Regions from separate parts of the Shewanella sp. SP2S2-4 genome, predicted to be linked through region 2. Evidence: predicted binding sites of a transcription regulator. Region 2 holds the regulator's gene; the other holds the start of a gene.

Region 1 (4,985 bases), on a different contig from region 2:
TCAGCCTCGGCATAGACTTCAGCGCCCAGTGCCTGCGCGCTGCGCGCCACCGCTTGAGTTAACAACTTATCGTCGGTCTGCGCATCCCAATACTGAAACACCGCCTTTAATCCATTGAGTTTCAATCCTTTAAAACGATGCCAATGCACGGCAGGCACAGACACAAATTGGCCCAAGGGATCAAACTCACTCAGCAGCGCATACATGCTTAAGCCCGCGCGAATAGTCCAGGGACTGCGCTGACTGTTGTCATACACTGGAATATAAAAAGGCACAGCTTTAACCAGAGTGGGCGCAAGATTGAGTAAATGGCGCCGTTCAAGCAAGGACTTACGGACTAAATTGATTTGCCCCGTTTCTAAATAGCGCAAGCCGCCATGGATAAGCTTGCTGGAATTAGCCGAGGTTTGGCCGCCAATTTCGCCCTTTTCAATCAGCAAGGTGGAATAGCCCGCCGCTACCGCATATTGGGCAATGCCGACACCGCTGATCCCACCGCCAATAATGGCTATATCGAAACTGGCCATAACTCACTCTCGCTAACGTTCCATAGACGACCGACCTACTGAGCCTCATGCATTCAATCAAGCTCAGTCGAACAGCTAATAAGCGTTAATATGTCAATAAGTTAGTCTTAGATCAAATCTCGACGATAAGAGTTTAATCAATACTGGCATGTAATTGTTTAAGTGCTTGATCGCACATGGCCTTTAAGGCTTTTAACTCGCTCGCCTCGCCGCCGACTTTGCAACGCATTAAATGGGGGATTTCACTTGCCTGCGTTTTGAGGGCAATTCCTGCGGCCGTTAAGGCGAGCACTCTCACGCGCTCATCCTGTTCGCTGCGACCGCGAGTCACTAATCCCTTAGATTCTAACCGCTTTAGCAATGGCGTTAACGTGCCTGAATCAAGGAAGAGTTTATCCCCTAAGGTTTTGACACTAATGCCCTGCTCTTCCCATAACACTAGCATGACCAAGTATTGCGGATAGGTGAGATCCAATTTATCTAACAAAGGGCGATAGGCTCGCACCATAGCATTCGCGGCGCTATAAAGTGAGAAGCACACTTGGTTTTCAAGGCATAAAGCATTATCTACGCTGGTATTTTCGGCCATATCGACAGGATTAACACGGGTGTTGGGTTGAGTTGTTGCCATAGGAAGATCCAATAAATTAAATATATTGCGCACAATATACTTGCATTCACACCAAAGATCGAATTATAGTTTGCTACAATTGAATTGCACACAATTCAAATCAACTTACTTAATCCTTAACCTTAGAAGGTCAATATTATGAAAACACTTTATGAAACACGTGCCACAGCAAAAGCGGGTCGTCAGGGTCAAGTGAGCACGGATGATGGTTTACTGGATGTCGCGTTAGCCTATCCAAAAGCCATGGGCGGTAGCGGACTTGCCACTAACCCAGAACAACTGTTTGCCGCTGGTTATGCCGCTTGTTTCTCAAACGCCGTTCTGCATGTCGCTAAAATCGGCAAAGTGGATATTACACAAGCGCCAGTCAGTGCGGTTGTTGGCATAGGTGCCAATGATACCGGCGGTTTTGCATTAGCGGTTGCCTTAGAAGTCAGCTTAGATTTACCGCAAGAAGCCGCTGAAGCATTAGTGCGTCACGCGCATCAAGTTTGTCCATACTCAAACGCTACACGTAATAATATTGACGTGAAACTGAGCGTAAATGGCGTAGCGTTAGGCTAACCATAATCCATCATAGACACTTGTTGATAACGTCAGAAATAGAGCACCCTCGGGTGCTCTATTCTTATTAGCCATTAACGACTCAAGCTGAGAGTGGTGTGCATCACACCATTTAACAGGGAGATAAACTGGTTTCAGTTCCCAAAAAATTATTATTCGCGAGTTAACTAACACTTCTTAATATCTAATTTAATCAAAATGATTGATGTAAGTAGAGTAAGAGTTAATCGAACCGTTTGACGATACTTAAACCCACTCTCAGTGGGAGGCGCTATGACAAAATATCTATCTAAAATCTCGCTGTTTTGCTCCCTATTATTCCTTTTTGCCTTTTCCATCCCGAGCTGGGCCGAAACAGCGCCAGCAAGCTCAGCGGATCAAACTTGGCATTATGTGAATGCTCAAGGTGAGCTCAAAATTAAACTGTATTTCTTCTGGTCCAAAACCTGCCCACATTGTGCAGAGGCCCATCCTTTCATCGATTCATTACCGCAAAAATACCCTTGGATAGAACTCGAATCCCATATGGTGTCCGCTCCAGGCGTGCAGGATATTTGGCAAACTATCGCCGCAAAAACCACGACAGAGGCGCGTTCTGTACCCTATATGGCCAGCTGCGAAAAAGCCGTGGTGGGCTATTCGAGCGAAGCAGTCACCGGCGAGTTTCTCGTCAATCGACTGAAAAATTGCTATTTATCCCTTGGCGGTCAACTCAGCGAAGCGGACTTGCCCACCAAAGGCGTTGTCAGTACGAGCGCGAGTACAGAAACCGATGCGCCGCTATTTGGCACCTGCGGCACAGATACTGGCGAAGGCACCTGCGATGCCACCAGCTTGGGGGATGCTACAGAACCGTCGTCAGTGCAATCTGAAGTCCAGCCCGTTGAGTTACCTTTAGTGGGCGTAGTGACTCCTGAGACTATGTCTTTGCCGCTGCTCACCTTAGTGCTTGCAGGGGTTGATGCCTTTAACCCCTGCGCCTTCTTCGTTTTACTGTTTTTATTGTCGATCATGGTTAATGCCAAGAGTCGCAGCCGCATGTTGCTCGTAGGCGGGATTTTCGTGTTCTTCTCTGGCTTTATCTATTTCCTATTTATGACCGCATGGCTAAACATCTTCCAGCTGTTGGGCGCAGGCAGTGATGGCGGCATGATCATCTTAGCGGCGGGTTGTTTAGCCTTAATCGCTGGTGTCATCAACATCAAAGATTACTTCTTTACGAAGGGGGAAGTGACGCTATCTATGTCGGCGGAAAACCGGACGAGCTTGATAAAGCGCATGGGTAAACTGTCAAATTCGAGTAGCTTAGGCGCCTTGCTTATTGGATCGACCGTACTAGCAGTCCTCGCCAACGCCTATGAACTACTCTGCACCGCGGGCTTCCCGATGATTTACACCAGCGTGCTTTCTATGCACAATCTGCCAGACATTGAACGCTATATGTACCTGGTTTTATATAACATTGTTTACGTGATCCCGCTGGCGATTATCGTTATCGTCTTCAGCGCGACCTTAGGTAAACGTAAACTGACTGAAAAAGAAGGCCAAGCCCTAAAACTCATGTCAGGTGTGATGATGTTGGGTATGGGTATCGCGCTGGTTATCGACCCTACTGCACTGCAAAATGTGGCGCTGGCACTGGGGTTGATCTTAGGCTCATTGGGGATTACAGCCATTATTGTCATCGGCCGCAAACTGTTCTCGGCTAAGGCCAAGTAATTGACGAAACAATCGGCGAAATAATTGGCAAAATAATGGAAGATTGGCAAATTTATGGCTAACGACTAAAGTTAACCTTGGGTTTGCCGATAAAGGGATCCAGCTTACAATCGAGGTTAGTTATGTCAATTTCACTGAATACCCAAGCTATCGCACCTAATCTAGAAAATGGTGCAATTGGCGTTAAGGTTGCTCAGTTAGCCAAAGAGCAGCAAAAAGCCGAAGGTCAAATCGCGGTAGATTTAATTGCAGCTGCGGCGCCAAAACCAGTAGGTAATGCAGGCCACAACATCAACACTACGGCCTAATTGTTAGCAATACAGCATTTAAAAAAGCGCCTCTGATTATCAGGGCGCTTTTTTTTGTTATTTTTCTATAAAACGTCAGGCGAATTTAAGAAAAAGCGTTGCCATTCACATGCATAATCGTAAATGTCCACACCACGAACGCTAGCGGGATATGCACTAAGGCATAGAAAAACTGATCGAGTCGCCCCATTCCTTTTGCTAACCAAATCAAATACAAGTGCAATCCAATCACCAAAGGGAACAGGGCTAATAGCGGATACAGAGCGACAGGGCTGGCATCGGAAAACAGGCTATGACTGAATAAAGCCCAAGCCACCATGACAGCGGTCGTTAGCGGTGGTGTTGCAATGCGATATTGCTCTGGATAGGGAAACATCCTACAACCTCTTGAGTCTCAATCGGTAAACTTACGTTTTAGGTTTTCGCGCAATCAACTGTGCTTTATAACTGCTATGAGTGGACTGCGGATCACATAATCGACCTTCAAAGTAATGTAAAGGTTGCCAGTTAGCAAACACTGATTTGAGTTCATTTTCAGTGAGTAAGAAATCGGGGTTACGTGGCCGCCCACTCTCAGCTTGTTGTGTGGTAAAGGTTTCATAGACGATAAGGCCTTCAGTCTTAACCGCCTTGGCAATTTGCGGTAATAATGGCCGATGCAGATAATTGAATACTAACACTATGTCGTACTCTTCAATCGGTAGCGATGGCGCAGCCTCGGCTTCTAAATCCCATTGATATTTGCGGGCGTTCACATGCTCAATGTGCGACATGGCAGACAAATCCCTGTCGATAAATGTCACTTCTGCACCTTGCGCTAGAAACCACAAACCATTACGTCCAGAGCCGCAGGCAAGATCGAGTACTTTAAGTCCATCAAAGCGAGAAACAGGCCAAGTAAACTCAGTGATTAAGGCTGCGGGAGTCACGATTGGCGCATGGATTACAGACATTGGAATTAGCCCTTAATTTCTTTTTTCGAGTCGATTTGCCGACGATGCACAATAGAATAATGCCTGAGCCCTGCTGGACCATGGGACACAATCACGGACAAAAAGAGGATCGCGATTAACAGCTCAGGCTTGAAATTAGCCAAAGGGACAAACAAACCAAGTAGGCCTACTTTTACTAAGGTTAACACACCCTTAAGCTGAATTAACCAACGCCAATCACGCACAATTTCCCACAACATTAATATGCTGCCCGTCGTCATGGCGAGATACCAATAATTCAGCC
Region 2 (4,985 bases):
CACCCGATGCTGAAGACGCTTTAACTGGCGCAGCTGGCTTAGCGACCACAGGTTCAGGGACCACGGCGGTAGCCGCAGGACCTTTTCCTGAGCCATGAAGCGCATCTAACAAAGCTTCAAATTCAGCGTCGTTGATATCATCAATACTTGAAGATGAGCTATGACTTATCTCTATAGGGATGTCTTGTGGGACGGGAGTTTCAACAATGGTTTCAACGACAGGCTCAGGTTCGACAATTTCGACCACCTCTGCAGACGCAACTTCAGATGGCAATGGCGCACCTGAACTCAGCATTTTAAGCCTAGCCAACAAACCCGAATCGGCAGGATCTTGCTGCTCGCCCTGCTGCGTTTGAGCAAACATGGTATTAATTGCATCAACAGCCTGCAAAATAATGTCCATCAGCTCTGCATTGACGCTACGTTTGCCAGTCCGTAATAAATCGAAGGTATTTTCAGCCTCATGACACACATCGACCATGGGAGTTAAGCTAAGAAAGCCTGCGCCACCTTTAACGGTGTGGAACCCTCTAAAAATGGCGTTTAGCAAGTTAGTGTCATCAGGATTATTTTCAAGCGCAACGAGTTGCTCTTGCAGAAGCTCTAAAATTTCACCGGCTTCGATTAAAAAGTCCTGGAGTATCTCTTCATCTACATCAAAGGCCATCAAATTGACTCCCAGTTAGAAACCCAGACTCGATAGAAGATCATCCACTTCGTCTTGACCCGTTACTACATCTTGACGAAGCTCGGCATTCATTATCGGCCCTTCCGCTTCAATATTATTTTTCTGAGCAATCTGACTTTCAATCATAGGCTGCTCACCAAATACCGTCAGCATAGAAACCAGATTACTTTCTACTTCCATAACCAGATCAATAACACGACGTATCATTTGTCCTGTTAAGTCTTGAAAATCTTGCGCCATCAATATTTGATTTAACAATTCACGCAGTCGAGTCGAGTCATTTGAACTACGGGACATAAGATCTTGGACATCGTGGCAAAGAACCTTAAACTCGCTGAGTTCTATTTCTCGGCGCATTAATTTGTCCCAAGATGGCATGACTTTTTGAATATTTACCGTTACGGCATTGGCCAAAGGTAAACATTCTTCTACCGCATCCATGGTTTTATTTGCCGCTTGTTCAGTCATGTCAATAACGTAATTTAAACGTTGTTTGGCATCGGGAATTTCTGTATTGGCTAATTCAGCTAGACGATTATCAACTTGAAAATCCATTAAAGCGCTATGAAGTTGCCGAGTTAATTTCCCTACCTCTTCAAATAATTCTCGTTGCAGTGGAGCAGCAAGCTCCCGAAATAAATCATCTGCCTGACGTTGCTCACCGACACTTAATAATTCAACCAAGTGCTGAGCTTGTTCGAGCGTGATGAGCCCTGATGTTTGTGACTTCATAGCTCATCCTTGCTCAAGCGAGTCGTTCGAATATTTTATCTAGCTTCTCTTTCAGCGTTGCAGCGGTAAAAGGCTTAACCACATATCCATTCACTCCCGCTTGAGCGGCAGCGATAATCTGTTCACGTTTTGCTTCAGCTGTCACCATTAATACGGGTAAATGCTTTAGCGAATCATCTGCGCGAATTGCTTTTAACAGATCGATGCCTTGCATACCGGGCATATTCCAATCTGTAACAACAAAATCAAAATCCCCCTTTTGCAACATCGGCAGGGCTGTTGAGCCATCGTCTGCTTCTTGGGTATTGTTAAACCCCAAGTCTCGCAACAAGTTCTTGATGATACGCCTCATTGTCGAAAAATCGTCAACAATGAGAATCTTCATATTCTTGTCCAAGGTTTCCTCCGGTGAGCTGACATTCTGTGCTCGATTAATAATTATACTTATGTCCAGTGCTTGAGTTTAGCTTTCAATCGCAACATTGCCTGACTTAATATCTGGCTAACACGCGATTCACTGACCTCAAGAATGGCGCCAATCTCTTTTAAATTCAATGCTTCATCGTAGTACAGGGATAACACTAATGCATCTCTTTCAGGCAATAATTTAATTGCCTCAACCAGCGCAGAATGAAATTGGTTCTCAGCTAATGCTTCAAATGAGTCATCATCGGACCGATCACTCACTGTAAGTATATCCTGAGATACGCCTAAGTCTTCTATCCCTATGATTTTTCCGACAGAAACATCGTTAAGAATATGATGGTACTCATCGAGCGTCATATCAAGTTTTTCTGCAATTTCTGTGTCGCGTGCATCACGGCCCAGTTCTTGCTCTAACTCATCAATAGCATGTGCAACCTTGCGGTTATTACGATGAACGGAACGAGGCACCCAATCACCACGGCGAATTTCATCTAACATCGCCCCTCGTATACGTATGCCGGCGAAGGTTTCAAATTTCGCACCCTTGCCACCATCAAACTTGGATGATGCTTCTAATAAACCCATCATCCCAGCTTGGAGTAAATCATCTAGCTGCACTGAGGCAGGTAGTCTGGCGAGTAAATGATGCGCAATTCTTTTAACCAACGGAGCATACTGTTCAACGATCGACGATTTATTGTCTAAACAAGTATACGCAGCGGCTTTATTCACTCGTTTTTTCCTCTTGAAAATCTGGTCGTTGAACTAAACGCTCAACGAAAAACTCCAAATGCCCACCAGGTTGCTGCGGTACAGGCCAGCTTAGAATTTTATTTGCCAACCCTTGATACGCAATCGCTGCTGGTGATTTAGGATACGCTTCAACCACCAATTTTTGTTTACGAACTGATTTACGTAAGTTTTCGTCAAATGGGATTGTTGCAACCAATTCAAGGGCGACATCCAAAAATCTGTCGGTCACTTTACTGAGTTTAGCAAATAATTCCATACCTTCGCGTAAACTACGCACCATATTGGCAACTATTTTAAAACGGAACACGCCATGCTCACGGCTGAGGATTTTTATCAGGGCATAGGCATCGGTAATTGATGTGGGTTCATCACAAACAACGACCAGCACATCCTGCGATGCACGTGAGAAACTGAGCACCATATCTGAAATCCCAGCAGCAGTATCTACGACTAGAATATCAAACTGAGTCCGCATCTCACTAAATGCGCGAATTAACCCGGCATGTTGCGCTGGGCTTAATTCCACCATCCCTTGTGTTCCTGAAGTGGCTGGCACTATGCCAATCCCTTTAGGGCCACGAACGATAATATCGTCAAGCTCTGCATCACCAGAGAGAACATGGGAGAGGTTACGCTCGGCACGAATACCCAGCATGACATCGACGTTTGCTAAGCCAAGGTCAGCATCAAGTACCAAGACACGCTTGCCTTTTTCGGCTAATGCCACAGCTGTATTAATGGAAACGCTGGTTTTACCAACGCCACCTTTACCACCTGTGACCGCGATTACTTTCACTTTTTCGTTATAGGGTTGATTCATCATACGTAAACCACTTGCTTGATCCAGGGTCATAAATCTACTCAAATGCACAGGCCATATTATCTGACCACGCTGTGTCTTGTAATGATTGTTGTTCTGTACTATCTAACGCTGCGAGTGCCTGCTGGGCTAAATCTAAGGTATCCGCAACTTTCATATCTTCAGGAACTCTTTGTCCATCAGTAACATAACTTAATGGTAATCCGTTTTGGATCAACACACTTAATGCCCCTGCTAACGACACAGATTCATCGAGTTTTGTGAGAACGACACCAGATAGGGGAATGCGTTTAAAATGATTGACTGCATCTTGCAGCACACGGCGCTGTCCTGTCGCAGACAGTACCAGATAACTGCGGATAGGTATCCTGCTATTTGCAGTTAAATTATCAAGTTGCTGGTAAAGACGCATATCTCGCTGTCCCATGCCAGCCGTATCTATCAATACTAGCTTGCGATTTCTAAACTGATAGAGAATTTGCTCTAATTCATTCAGATCATGAGCTTGCTTTACTGGGCAGCCCATTATTTTCCCATAAGTTGCTAATTGCTCATAGGCTCCGATGCGATAATGATCTGTCGTTATCAAAGCCACATGCTCAGCACCATGATGGGCAGCAAAACGGGCTGCTAGTTTCGCTAACGACGTGGTTTTACCCACACCCGTTGGCCCCACCAATGCAACCACCCCGCCCTGTTTAACAATATCATCACCTTGATTATCAAGCATATTAGCTAAACTTTGAGGTAAGGCTCTGACTAATTCTGCAGGCGTATAATGTTGGCTCAGCGCCGCTAATTTATTGGCAACCGCAGGGGAAAATTCAGCCTCAAGTAACTTGGCTTCGAGCATAGCACCGACGGGGTCGATACGTTTTTTATGTTCTGTCATCAAAGAGGACACTTGATGTGTTAACAAATTACGCAATGAAGCTAGCTCATCACGCATTGCCTCAATATCGGCATTTTGTTTCTGTGATGTTTGTGGCTTCTTATCAAAAGCGGCAGGCGCTTCGCGACGCTCTACTTTGGCAGTAGCCGGCGCTTGTAAGCCCTTAGCCCATGCAGGTAAATCTGCATCAACTTGCTGATGCGACATCTGTTGATTCAAACGACTTTGCTGCTTCTCTAACAAGGCTTGTAATGAGTCAGCAGGTGCCGCAGGCTTTGCACGGGTTTCTACTCGTATAGGCTGCTTAGCGCCTAGGGATACGAGGTCGTCACTCACGTCCATAAAGGTTGGCGCTGGCGCAGTAGCTGCGGTTTTTGCTTTAGGCTCATCATAGTCAACGGCAGCGACAATTTCGATGCCACCATTCACTTTCTTATTTGACATAATGACGGCATCTGAGCCGAGTGTTTCTTTCACTTGGGCCAGTGCGGCGCGCATGTCTTTGGCAAAAAATCGTTTAATCTTCACTTATGCGTCCTCTACTGGCCGACTGCAGATACGATACGTATTTGCTTCTCATCAGGTATTTCTTGATACGAAATGACTCTGAGATTAGGAATAGTATGTTTAACAAAGCGTGACAGCGTCGCGCGTAACATACCTGACGTCAACAA

What was found. The regulator FliA, encoded in region 2, starts transcription of late flagellar genes. The targets are predictions, from matches to a motif close to CTAAAGNTNNNNNNNNNNNNGCCGATA.
Region 1: the regulator FliA is predicted to act here: its motif matches at 3,507-3,533, upstream of Q4Q54_RS00765 (cytoplasmic protein).

Annotation. Positions count from the first base shown of each region.
Region 1 is NZ_JAUOER010000001.1:166,552-171,536, forward strand. Features, by position in the region: gene Q4Q54_RS00745 (FAD-dependent oxidoreductase) at 1-527, opposite strand, end outside; gene ohrR (hydroperoxide resistance transcriptional regulator OhrR) at 661-1,158, opposite strand; gene Q4Q54_RS00755 (organic hydroperoxide resistance protein) at 1,297-1,722, shown strand; gene Q4Q54_RS00760 (cytochrome C biosynthesis protein) at 1,996-3,441, shown strand; gene Q4Q54_RS00765 (cytoplasmic protein) at 3,564-3,749, shown strand; gene Q4Q54_RS00770 (hypothetical protein) at 3,835-4,125, opposite strand; gene Q4Q54_RS00775 (methyltransferase domain-containing protein) at 4,157-4,702, opposite strand; gene Q4Q54_RS00780 (hypothetical protein) at 4,708-4,985, opposite strand, start outside.
Region 2 is NZ_JAUOER010000012.1:7,939-12,923, forward strand. Features, by position in the region: gene Q4Q54_RS11340 (chemotaxis protein CheA) at 1-667, opposite strand, end outside; gene Q4Q54_RS11345 (protein phosphatase CheZ) at 683-1,420, opposite strand; gene cheY (chemotaxis response regulator CheY) at 1,434-1,817, opposite strand; gene Q4Q54_RS11355 (RNA polymerase sigma factor FliA) at 1,865-2,578, opposite strand; gene Q4Q54_RS11360 (MinD/ParA family protein) at 2,571-3,452, opposite strand; gene flhF (flagellar biosynthesis protein FlhF) at 3,457-4,839, opposite strand; gene flhA (flagellar biosynthesis protein FlhA) at 4,851-4,985, opposite strand, start outside.